Regions from separate parts of the Mixta hanseatica genome, predicted to be linked through region 2. Evidence: predicted binding sites of a transcription regulator. Region 2 holds the regulator's gene; each other region holds the start of a gene.
The links. The regulator PurR, encoded in region 2, represses purine synthesis genes. The targets are predictions, from matches to a motif close to CANGCAAACGTTTGCNTG.
Positions count from the first base shown of each region.

Region 1 (3,111 bases), 1.1 Mb from region 2:
TGTAATGTCTCGCCGGGCTGCACCTGATGCGTCTCTTTCAGCACTTCACCGGCAGGCGTTTGCGTCACGCTAAAGCCGCGCGCCAGCGTCGCCAGCGGACTGACGCCGTCCAGATGCGCCGCCAACACGCTAAAGCGCTGCTTCTCTTCGCTCAGCCGCTGCTGCATCGCCTGCGCCAGGCGATAATGCCACTGCTGAAGCTGCTGCTGCGCCCGGTTGATATTGCGCTGCGGCTGCTGGACCGTCAGGCGCTGCGCCAGACGATCCTGCCGACGCGTAGCGTCACGCAGCTGTAGTTGCATCGCCTCATCCAGCCGACGCTGCAGGCGGAACAGGGTGGTCTGCTGACGTGCCAGTCGCAGCTGCGGATGCTGCTGCTGCAAACGATGCTGCAGACGGGTAAAGCTACGCTGTTGCTGAGCCAGATAATAATCCATCGCCATTTCCAGCCGCGACTGCTGTGACTGCAGCTGACGCAGCAGTTCCACCTGGTTACGGCTGACCATTTCCGCCGCCGCCGAAGGCGTCGGGGCGCGCAGATCGGCGACGAAATCGGCAATCGTCACGTCGGTTTCATGGCCGACGGCGCTGACAATCGGAATACGGCTGGCAAAAATAGCCCGCGCCACGCGTTCATCATTGAAACACCATAAATCTTCCAGCGAGCCACCACCGCGCCCTACGATCAGCACGTCACACTCATTGCGCTGGTTAGCCAGTTCGATGGCGCGGACAATCGCGGCGGGTGCGTCATTGCCCTGTACCACCGTGGGATAGATGATCACCGGCAGGGAAGGATCGCGACGATGCAGCACGCGCAGCACGTCATGCAGCGCCGCGCCGGTAGCGGAGGTGATCACGCCGACCTGGCGCGCCGGATCGGGTAGCGGCTGTTTATGCTGCTGCTCAAACAGGCCTTCCGCCGCCAGCCGCTGCTTCAGCTGTTCAAACTGCTGTTGCAGCAATCCTTCGCCGGCTGGATGCATGCTCTCCACGATCAGCTGATAGTCGCCGCGCGGCTCATAAAGCGTGACCGTAGCGCGCACCAGCACCTGCTGGCCATGCTGTGGACGAAAGGTCACGCGGCGGTTGCTGTTGCGAAACATCGCGCTGCGCACCTGGGCGGTATCGTCTTTAAGCGTAAAGTACCAGTGGCCGGAAGCGGGCTGGGTAAAGTTGGAGATTTCAGCGCTGAGCCAGATATGTCCCATTTCGCCTTCCAGCAGCTGACGCACCGTGGTGTTAAGACGGCTAACGGTAAAAATATTGGCGGAAGGAGGTAGCGACATGTGATAGGGATCAAATAATAAATCAGCGAGTTAATTAGTCGATACTACATGGCTGTCGGGGATGATCAAGACATTTTCTGAAAAAAAGCTGGAGGCAACCGATTACGCCCTGTATAATGCCGCGGCAATATTTTATCTGTTCTCATTCACCCCAGGTTGAGATATTGCCATGCTACGAATCGCTAAAGAAGCACTCACTTTTGACGACGTTTTGCTCGTTCCTGCTCACTCTACTGTCCTGCCTAACACGGCCGATCTCAGTACCCAACTGACCAAAAAAATTCGTCTGAACATTCCAATGCTCTCTGCTGCTATGGATACCGTGACCGAAGCCGGTCTGGCTATCGCACTGGCGCAGGAAGGCGGGCTGGGCTTTATCCACAAGAATATGTCCATTGAGCGCCAGGCTGAAGAAGTGCGCAAGGTGAAAAAACATGAAAGCGGCGTGGTGACCGATCCACAAACCGTATTGCCGACCACCACGCTGCGCGAAGTAAAAGAGTTAACCGAGCGTAACGGTTTTGCCGGTTATCCGGTGGTGAGTGACGATAACCGACTGGTGGGCATTATTACCGGTCGCGATGTGCGTTTCGTTACCGATCTGAGCCTGCCGGTGACGGCGGTAATGACGCCGAAAGAGCGGCTGGTAACGGTGAAAGAGGGTGAAGCGCGCGAAGTCGTGCTGCAGAGAATGCACGAGAAGCGCGTGGAAAAAGCGCTGGTGGTGGATGACAGTTTCCGCCTGCTGGGCATGATCACCGTGAAAGATTTCCAGAAGGCAGAGCGTAAACCGCTGGCCTGTAAAGATGAGCATGGCCGCCTGCGCGTCGGCGCGGCGGTCGGTGCCGGCGCCGGCAACGAAGAGCGCATAGATGCGCTGGTTGCCGCTGGGGTTGACGTATTGCTGATTGACTCTTCTCACGGCCATTCCGAAGGCGTGCTGCAGCGCATTCGCGCAACCCGCGCTAAATATCCCGATCTGCAAATCATCGGCGGCAACGTCGCTACCGGCGCAGGCGCTCGAGCGCTGGCCGAGGCGGGCGTAAGCGCGGTGAAAGTGGGTATTGGCCCGGGTTCTATCTGCACCACCCGTATCGTGACCGGCGTCGGCGTGCCGCAGATCACTGCGGTTTCCGATGCGGTAGAAGCGCTGGAAGGTACCGGCGTACCGGTAATTGCCGATGGCGGCATTCGTTTCTCTGGCGATATCGCGAAAGCGATTGCGGCTGGCGCCGCCTGCGTAATGGTCGGTTCTATGCTGGCCGGTACTGAAGAATCTCCGGGCGAGATTGAACTCTATCAGGGACGCGCGTTTAAATCCTATCGTGGCATGGGTTCTCTGGGCGCGATGTCCAAAGGCTCTTCCGACCGTTATTTCCAGAGCGACAACGCTGCGGATAAGCTGGTGCCGGAAGGGATCGAAGGCCGCGTGGCGTATAAAGGCCGCCTGAAAGAGATCGTTCACCAGCAGATGGGCGGCCTGCGCTCTTGCATGGGGCTGACCGGTTGCGCCACCATTGAAGAACTACGCACCAAAGCAGAATTTGTTCGTATCAGCGGCGCGGGCATTTCGGAAAGCCACGTTCATGACGTGACCATTACGAAAGAGTCTCCGAACTACCGCATGGGATCCTAATCCCGAACCTTTCTCGCCCGGCTTCAGCCGGGCGCTTTTATTGAGTTTATCGCCCTGGAATTGCCTTAATGACGACGGAAAATATTCATAAGCACCGTATTTTAATCCTCGATTTCGGTTCGCAGTACACCCAGCTGGTCGCGCGTCGCGTGCGTGAACTGGGCGTTTACTGTGAGCTTTGGGCGT
Region 1 covers NZ_CP082904.1:3,162,303-3,165,413, reverse strand. Annotated here, with positions in the region: gene xseA (exodeoxyribonuclease VII large subunit) at 1-1,289, opposite strand, end outside; gene guaB (IMP dehydrogenase) at 1,459-2,925, shown strand; gene guaA (glutamine-hydrolyzing GMP synthase) at 2,994-3,111, shown strand, end outside.
Region 1: a site for PurR is predicted at 1,381-1,398, ahead of guaB (IMP dehydrogenase). Genes of this name have one in related genera too.

Region 2 (3,111 bases):
GGCGGTAAACGCCGGCAGATACATATCGGTGGCCAGAAAACCCAGCGTGCTGAGCAGGGCCAGATAGAGCATAAATCCTTTTGAACCAGGCATCTCTTTCTCGTTTATAAGCAGGTGAACAGACGGCGCGAGGGTAAAGGATGTTTTTCTCAATGTGAAACGCTAAAATTTGCCGCTTGATATCAAAATTTTTGCAGGCAAAAAATGTGGTCTGAATATGCACTGGAAGTGGTTGATGCCGTGGCGCGTAACGGCAGCTTTTCTGCTGCCGCGGAAGAGCTGCACCGCGTACCCTCAGCCATCAGCTATACGGTGCGTCAGCTGGAATCCTGGCTGGCGGTGCCGCTTTTTGAACGGCGGCATCGCGATGTGGTGCTGACCGAGGCAGGAGAGCTTTTTATTCGCGAAGGACGCGCTGTTATCAAAAAAATGCTAGCCACGCGGCGACAGTGTCAACAGGTGGCGAACGGCTGGCGCGGGCAGTTAAGCATTGCGGTGGATCGTATCGTTAAACCGCAGCGTACCCGCCAGCTGGTGCTCGATTTTTACCGGCACTTTCCGGATATGGAGCTGTTGATTACGCCGGAAGTGTTTAACGGCGTCTGGGATGCGCTGGCCGACGGACGGGTGGATGTGGCGATTGGCGCAACCCAGGCGATCCCGGTGGGCGGGCGCTTCGCCTTCCGCGATATGGGGGCGCTCAACTGGCGCTGCGTGGTCAGCGTTAATCATCCGTTAGCCGGCATAACGACCCAGCTGCAGGATGATGATATTCGTCCCTGGCCGTCGCTGGTGCTGGAAGATACCTCGCGCGCGCTGCCGCGACGTACCACCTGGACGCTGGATAATCAGCGCCGGCTGGTGGTGCCCGACTGGGAAAGCGCCTTTGATTGCCTGCGCGCCGGGCTGTGCGTGGGGATGGTGCCCGGCCACTTTGCCGCGCCGCTGCTGCAAGCCCGGCAGCTAACGGAGCTGACCTTACCGCAGCCTTTCCCGGATAGCTTCTGTTGCGTGAGCTGGTCAGAGCAAAGTAATTCACCCGCGCTGCGCTGGCTACTGGACTATCTTGGCGATACGGAAACCATCAATCGGGAATGGCTGCGTGAGGAGTAGCAGGCTCAGGAAGCGGTTTTCCTGAGCCTCAGGCATTAACGGCGGTAGTCGCGGAACGGACCGTCAGCAACGGAGCGGCGTTCAATCAGCGTAGGATGCACTTCAATGGTCTGCGGTTCTTCGCGTTTGCTGGTAATACGGTCCAGCAGCATATCGAAAGCGGTTTCGCCCAGCTGCTCTTTTGGCTGATGTACCGTGGTCAGCGCTGGGGTGAAATAGCGCGCGTTGCGCACGTTATCGTAGCCGATAACGGAGATATCCTGCGGCACGCGCAGCCCCATCTCATCCGCAGCGCAAATCGCGCCCATCGCCATAATATCACCGCCGCAGAAAACAGCGGTAGGGCGCTGCTTTTGCGCCAGGATTTGCTGCATGGCGCGATAGCCCGATTCCGGTTCAAAGTCGCCCTGCACGATCCACTCATCACGTACCGGGATGTTGGCTTCATTCAACGCTTTTACGAAACCTGCAAAACGTCCGCTGCCGGTGTTGCGCTCCATCTGGCCGGGGATCGCGCCGATGTCGCGGTGGCCGCGCTCGATCAAATAGCGCCCGGCCAGATAGCCGCCTTCAAACGCGTTATCCAGCACGGTATCGGTAAAATCGCCGCGGGATTCGCCCCAGTCCATCACCACCATAGGGATATTGCGGTTCTCCTCAAGCATCTTCAGCAGTGCTTCAGGATACTCAGAACACATTACCAGCAGGCCATCCACGCGCTTCTGCGCCATCATGGAGAGGTAAGCCTGCTGTTTCTGTAAATCGTTGTGGGCATTGCCCAAAATCAGGGTATAGCCGCGAGCGAAACAGCGCGTTTCCACCGCTTCTATAATCTCAGCGAAATAGGGCGCTTCGCTGGAAGTCGCCAGCAGACCAATCGATTTGGTATGGTTAACCTTCAGGCTGCGCGCAACGGCACTGGGCGAATAGTGTAATTCTTTGATGGCTGCCCAGACGGCCTCTCGGGTCTCTTCCGCGACAAAACGCGTTTTATTGATGACGTGCGATACCGTAGTAGTGGAAACGCCGGCACGCTTTGCGACATCTTTGATTGTTGCCATTAAAAAGATACTCCTGCGCCTGACGTAATAGTCTGATCAGGCTAATGTTAATCGTTTGCGTCCGCATGGCGTTATTCAGCACGCATAAAGGTGAAATTGGCGGGCTGAGGTACGTCTGATAGGCGGGACGTCTTTAAAATAAGGGTTGGCAACGGTGGTTTTTTGTCGTTGCGCAACGCAAGGCGGGGATTCTATCAAGGTGGCGCAAAGAAAACGAGATTTTTACCAGGGAGTATGGGAAAATCTATACCGTTATTTTTTGTGTGGTTAAAGGAGAGGGTGAATGAGCACCGATTTAAAACTATCAATAGGCACCACGGTTGCGGCATTGCTGATGATTATTGCATTTAGCTTCACTGCCGTAATGCACTGATCGCAGCACGAAGGATAAAAAAAGCCTGTCACTAAGACAGGCTTTTTTGTTGCGCAACAGCGTTAGCGAATGGTGCGCGGCGTCATCACGCGGCGCGCGCCAACATAGTGCCGCTGCCAGTAATCATCGCTAAGCTGGCTAATCTGGATATCTTTACCGGTTCGCGGTGACTGAATAAAGCGGCCGTTACCCAGATAGACGCCCACGTGATCGGCCGCGCCGCGGTTATTGATGCGGAAGAAGACCAGATCGCCTTTCTCCAGCGCCTCACGGTTAATCGGAGCCGCATCACGCAGGTGATACATCTCATTGGCGGTACGCGGGATCTTAAATTTCACTACATCTTTATAGGCGTACCAGACCAGACCGCTGCAGTCGAAACCGGTATGAGGCGAGGTGCCTCCCCACAGATAAGGCTTACCTAGCTGACTCATCAGTTTGTTCATCGCCGTTTCACGCGCTTTTTGATAGCGTTCACGGTGCGCCTTACTCATTTCCAGCGGCCCGCGCTTTGCGAGCGCCGTCGAATTTTTGTCGCCGCGCTGACGACCATAGCGTTGTTTG
Region 2 covers NZ_CP082904.1:2,056,203-2,059,313, forward strand. Annotated here, with positions in the region: gene punC (purine nucleoside transporter PunC) at 1-93, opposite strand, end outside; gene punR (DNA-binding transcriptional activator PunR) at 205-1,113, shown strand; gene purR (HTH-type transcriptional repressor PurR) at 1,149-2,174, opposite strand; gene cydH (cytochrome bd-I oxidase subunit CydH) at 2,458-2,547, shown strand; gene K6958_RS10010 (C40 family peptidase) at 2,610-3,111, opposite strand, start outside.

Region 3 (3,111 bases), 1.5 Mb from region 2:
CGGAGCGTACGCTTGGCTGGGTAACGCGCTGAAAAGAGGATTTTAATGCAAACTTATGATGTGGTGATCGCCGGTGGCGGTATGGTAGGGCTGGCGGTAGCCTGCGGATTACAGGGCTGTGGTCTGCGTATCGCGGTGCTGGAAAAATCGGTGCCGGACGCCTTTAACCCCAGCGAACCGCACGGATTGCGCGTGTCGGCGATTAATGCCGCCAGTGAACGACTGCTGCAACATCTTGATGTCTGGTCGGCGATTTTGGCGCAACGCGCCAGCGCGTATCACGGCATGGAAGTGTGGGATCGCGATAGCTTTGGCCGTATTGAGTTCGATGAGCCGCAGGGCGTCAGTCATTTGGGCTATATCATTGAAAATCAGGCAATTCACCAGGCTTTATGGCAGCGGGCGCAGCAGCTAAGCGATATTACGCTGCTGGCGCCGGCGCAGCTGCAGCAGGTGGCTTTCGGCGATAACGAAGCCTTTATCACTCTGCAGGATGGCAGCATGATGAGTGCCCGCCTGCTGATCGGCGCAGATGGTGCGCACTCATGGCTGCGTGAAAAGGCGGATATTCCCTTAACCTTTTGGGATTACCAGCATCACGCGCTGGTGGCGAACATCCGTACCGAGCAGCCTCATCAGGCGGTGGCGCGGCAAGTTTTTCACGGCGAAGGGATTCTGGCCTTTCTGCCGCTGAACGATGCGCATCTTTGCTCGATTGTCTGGTCGCTGCCGCCGCAGGAAGCCACCCGGCTGCGCGAGATGCCCGCTGCGCTGTTTAATCAGCAGCTGTCGGTCGCTTTTGATATGCGTCTTGGCCTGTGCGAGCTGGAAAGCGAGCGTCAAACCTTCCCGCTAACGGCGCGTTATGCCCGTCAGTTTGCTGCGCATCGGTTGGCGCTGGTGGGCGATGCGGCGCATACCATCCATCCGCTGGCCGGGCAGGGCGTTAACCTGGGCTTTATGGATGCCGCTGAGTTGATTGGCGAAATCCGCCGTCTGCAACAGCAGGGCAAAGATATTGGTCAGCATCTTTACCTGCGCCGCTATGAGCGCAGCCGTAAACACAGCGCGGCGGTCATGCTGGCGAATATGCAGGGCTTCCGTGATCTGTTTGCCGGTAATCATCCGGCGAAAAAGCTGCTGCGCGATGTGGGGCTGCGGCTGGCGGATCGGCTACCCGGCGTTAAGCCGCGGTTGCTGAAGCAGGCCATGGGTCTGCAGGATCTGCCGGAATGGCTGCGCTAAGCGCAGCTTGTAACAGGGGCGTTCAGGCGATCTTTCGTTAAATGTACAGCGCATGCTTACCTCAGGGCCGTTCGGCCCTTTTTTTGTGCCGTTAAGGGCTGTTTATCCATGGCTTCGGGCCTTTTTTCCCCTCTTGCACCAGTTTGAGGCAGCTGCACGCTTTTAGTCTGCTCGTTTGAATTATTCTAATTTTACCTGCGTATTCGCATTAGTTTTTCTAATTTCATGGCGTGCTTATCAACGGCTTTTTTTAGCGTCATTAAGCGGCTGTCTGGTTTTTAAACGGCTTTGTTACGCTTTTGTTGTTGGTTATGTGCCTTGCCACGCATTTTTTCAGTGAAAAATTCTGCACAATTCATTCGGTTCCGGCCAGGGACACACGTGATTCGCCCTTGTTTAGCTTATGGTTAATCAGGCCATTCGGTGATAACGTCAGGGCAGAGAGAACGTTTGCGTCGGACGTTTTAGCCTCATTTAGCGTCCAGTTAACCCGTTAACGCACAGGAATGTTATGAAGCAGACTCCGTTGTACCAACAGCATCAGGCGTGCGGCGCCCGTATGGTGGATTTCCACGGCTGGATGATGCCGCTGCACTATGGCTCGCAGATGGATGAACATCATGCCGTGCGTACCGATGCCGGCATGTTTGATGTCTCTCATATGACCATTGTCGATCTGCACGGTGAGCGCACCCGGGAATTTCTGCGCAGGTTGCTGGCTAATGATGTCGCCCGTCTGACGCAGCCAGGAAAGGCTCTGTACAGCGCCATGCTGAACGCATCGGGTGGCGTGATTGATGATTTGATTGTTTACTTTATGAGCAATGACTGGTTCCGGCTGGTGGTCAATTCCGCCACGCGCGAAAAAGACCTGGCGTGGATCAGCGAGCATGCGCAGCCGTTTAGCGTCACGATACAGGTTCGCGACGATCTGGCGCTGATTGCGGTGCAGGGACCGAATGCGCAACAGAAAGCGCAAACGCTGTTTAGCGATGCGCAGCGTCAGGTCGTCAGTGACATGAAGCCCTTCTTTGGCGTGGAGTCAGACGGATTTTTTATTGCCACTACCGGCTATACCGGTGAAAGCGGTTATGAAATCGCGCTGCCGGGCGAGCAGGCCGCCGAGTTTTGGCAGCGGCTGCTGCTGGCGGGCGTGAAGCCTGCCGGGCTGGGCGCACGCGACACGCTGCGTCTGGAGGCCGGGATGAATCTCTACGGTCAGGATATGGATGAAGGCGTCTCGCCGCTGGCGGCGAACATGGGCTGGACCATCAGTTGGGAGCCTGCCGATCGGCAGTTTATCGGACGCGAAGCGCTGGAGCATCAGCGTGAAAAGGGCACCGAAAAACTGGTCGGCCTGATCATGACGGAAAAAGGCGTGCTGCGTAACGATCTGCCGGTGATGTTTACCGATGCGCAGGGCAACCAGCAGCAGGGCATTATCACCAGCGGCTCTTTTTCCCCCACTTTAGGCTGCAGTATCGCGCTGGCCCGCGTTCCGGCGGGGATTGGCGAGCAGGCCATTGTACAGATTCGTAATCGGGAAATGCCGGTCAACGTCACTAAACCGATTTTTGTTCGCGCCGGTAAACCGGTCGCTCAGTAACCAGTGCAGGAGAATGCAGCGATGAGCAATGTGCCAAATGAATTAAAATATCGTGAAAGTCATGAGTGGGTACGTAAGGAAGCGGACGGCACTTATACCGTTGGCATTACCGAACATGCGCAGGAACTACTGGGCGATATGGTCTTTATCGATCTGCCGGACGTGGGCAGCAGCTTTGCCGCCGGCGATGACTGCGCCGTGGCGGAGTCGGTCAAAGCCGCTTCTGATATTTACGCGCCGTTAAGCGGCGAAGTCGTGGC
Region 3 covers NZ_CP082904.1:3,534,726-3,537,836, reverse strand. Annotated here, with positions in the region: gene ubiH (2-octaprenyl-6-methoxyphenyl hydroxylase) at 1-32, shown strand, start outside; gene ubiI (FAD-dependent 2-octaprenylphenol hydroxylase) at 46-1,245, shown strand; gene gcvT (glycine cleavage system aminomethyltransferase GcvT) at 1,757-2,851, shown strand; gene gcvH (glycine cleavage system protein GcvH) at 2,873-3,111, shown strand, end outside.
Region 3: a site for PurR is predicted at 1,685-1,702, ahead of gcvT (glycine cleavage system aminomethyltransferase GcvT). Genes of this name have one in related genera too.

Region 4 (3,111 bases), 1.2 Mb from region 2:
GGTGAAGTAACCGAGTGCTAACCAGTATGTTGAACGGACCGTCATATTTCCCCCCGACAATGAGGCGCTACTTTGGCAAATCGCGGAAAGATAAGCAATTGAGGGCTTCACAGGGCATAAAAAAGCCCCGGCCAACGGGACGGGGCTTTTTGTTAAAGCGAGAGAAAAACAATCAGGCGTAAACCGGGAAGCGCGCGCAAACTTCCAGCACTTTCTGCTTCACGCGCTCGATGGTCGCTTCATCATTGATGTTATCCAGCACGTCGACAATCCAGCCGGCCAGCTCACGAACTTCCGCTTCTTTAAAGCCGCGACGGGTAACCGCCGGGGTACCGATACGGATACCGGACGTGACGAATGGGCTCTTAGGATCGTTCGGCACGCTGTTTTTGTTCACAGTGATGTTCGCGCGGCCCAGCGCGGCATCCGCCTCTTTACCGGTCAGGTTTTTATCCACCAGATCCAGCAGGAACAGGTGGTTATAGGTGCCGCCGGAAACCACGTTATAGCCGCGCTCCAGGAACACTTCGACCATCGCCTTGGCGTTCTTCGCTACCTGCTGCTGATAAACCCGGAACTCCGGCTCCATCGCTTCTTTCAGCGCCACCGCTTTACCGGCGATAACGTGCATCAGCGGGCCGCCCTGTCCGCCCGGGAACACAGCGGAGTTCAGTTTTTTATACAGATCTTCGTCGCCGCCCTTCGCCAGGATCAGGCCGCCACGCGGACCCGCCAGGGTTTTGTGAGTAGTCGTAGTGACGATATGCGCATGCGGAACCGGGTTCGGATAGACGTCTGCGGCAATCAGACCGGCAACGTGCGCCATATCAACAAACAGATAAGCGCCTACGCTATCGGCGATTTCACGCATTTTCGCCCAGTCGCATACGCCGGAATAGGCGGAGAAGCCGCCGATAATCATTTTTGGCTTATGCTGCTGCGCCAGCGACGCCAGTTCGTCATAGTTGATCTTGCCCGTCTCGTCGATGCCGTAAGGCACCACGTTATACAGTTTGCCGGAGAGGTTTACCGGAGAGCCGTGCGTCAGGTGACCGCCATGCGCGAGGTTCATACCTAAAATGGTGTCGCCCGGCTGCAGCAGCGCGGTATAGACCGCAAAGTTTGCCTGTGAACCAGAATGCGGCTGGACGTTGGCATAATCTGCGCCAAACAGCGCTTTGGCGCGATCGATCGCCAGCTGCTCAACGATATCGACATACTCACAACCGCCGTAGTAGCGTTTGCCCGGATAGCCTTCGGCATATTTATTGGTTAGCTGTGAACCTTGCGCCTGCATTACACGCGGGCTGGTGTAGTTTTCTGAAGCAATCAGTTCAATATGCTCTTCCTGACGCACTTTTTCTTGCTCCATTGCTTGCCACAACTCGGCATCGTAATCGGCAATGTTCATATCTCGCTTTAACATCCGCATCTCCTGACTCAGCTAACTTTAAACGGCACTATATGGCCCTGACGGGCGAAGGCCCACAGTGTAAACCGTTTTGCAGGTGGAAGCATAGCCTCATGGCCCGCTTTTTACGCAAACGATTGGCTTGAGCGCTGGCAAGGCCTACAGCCCGATTTGCTCTCCGCTTTTATCACGATAGTTATTCAGTCTTCGCTTGCAGTTTTTTCATTATTGTTAACCTCGGCATCCTTTATTTTTTCAGGGTTATTTACAAATATCGACAAAAGCGATTAACATGCATTTAAAATGCAACTTATAAAGCTAATCGGAGAGCCACCATGCTTGATGCCCAAACTATCGCTACCGTTAAATCTACTCTGCCCGCCGTTGCGGCGACGGGCCCCGCGCTGACCGCTTACTTTTATGACCGGATGTTTACCCATAATCCGGAACTGAAAGATGTATTTAATATGAGCAATCAGCGCAATGGCGATCAGCGTCAGGCCCTGTTCGACGCCATCTGCGCCTACGGCGCCAATCTGGAAAATCTGGCGGCCCTGCTGCCGGCCGTTGAGCGCATTGCGCAGAAACACACCAGCTTTTCCATTAAGCCTGAGCAGTATCAGATTGTGGGCAAGCACCTGCTGGCGACCATTGATGAAATGCTGCGCCCTGGCCCGGAAGTGCTGGACGCCTGGGCCAAAGCCTATGGCGTATTGGCTAATGTCTTTATCCAGCGTGAAGAAGAGATTTATCACGAGCATGAGAAAAAACAGGGCGGCTGGCGCGGCACTCGCGCTTTCCGCATTAGCGCTATTCAGCCGCAGAGCGAGGTGATTAAAAGCTTTACCCTGACGCCGGTGGATGGCAAGCCGGTAGCAGATTTCCAACCCGGCCAGTACCTGGGAGTGCATGTTCAGGACCCTGACTTCGCTAACCATGAAATCCGTCAATATTCCCTGACCCATGCGCCAAATGGCCGCGATTATCGCATCGCCGTGAAACATGAGGCGCAGGGTACGGTTTCCGGCTGGCTGCATGCGAAAGCGCAAGTCGGCGATGTAATTAACCTGGCGGCGCCGGCCGGTGACTTTTTCCTGCAGGCGGACGCCGCCACGCCCGTAACCCTGATTTCCGCCGGCGTCGGCTTAACACCCATGCTGGCGATGCTGCACGCCCTTGCTAAACAACAGCATCAGGCGCCGGTAAGCTGGCTGCACGCGGCAGAAAACGGCGCTCGCCACGCGTTTGCCGATGAAGTCGCGCAAACCGGCGCGCAGCTGGCTCACTTCAGCAGCCATGTCTGGTACAGCAACCCGCGCGCTGAAGATGCCGGACGCTTTAACGCTCAGGGCATGATGAATCTGGCCGCCGTTGCCGCCGATCTGGCTGATATTCACCGCCACTACTACCTCTGCGGCCCGGTAAGCTTTATGCAGTTTGTCGCTCGCCAGCTGTTGGATGCTGGCGTACCGAATCAGCATATTCATTATGAGGTGTTTGGCCCGCACAAAGTGGTTTAAGCTGATCTGCTGAGTCTGGGTATTTACACGGGTGAAGCATGAAAACAATCGGTTTGCTGGGCGGGATGAGCTGGGAGTCAACGGCGCTCTACTACAAGATTATCAACGAAGGCATTAACGCGCAGCTTGGCGGTTTACACTCCGCCAGGCTGGTGATGTACAGCGTCGATTTTTATGAAA
Region 4 covers NZ_CP082904.1:3,211,102-3,214,212, forward strand. Annotated here, with positions in the region: gene K6958_RS15220 (3-phenylpropionate MFS transporter) at 1-45, opposite strand, end outside; gene glyA (serine hydroxymethyltransferase) at 173-1,426, opposite strand; gene hmpA (NO-inducible flavohemoprotein) at 1,747-2,931, shown strand; gene K6958_RS15235 (aspartate/glutamate racemase family protein) at 2,970-3,111, shown strand, end outside.
Region 4: a site for PurR is predicted at 1,538-1,555, ahead of glyA (serine hydroxymethyltransferase). Genes of this name have one in related genera too.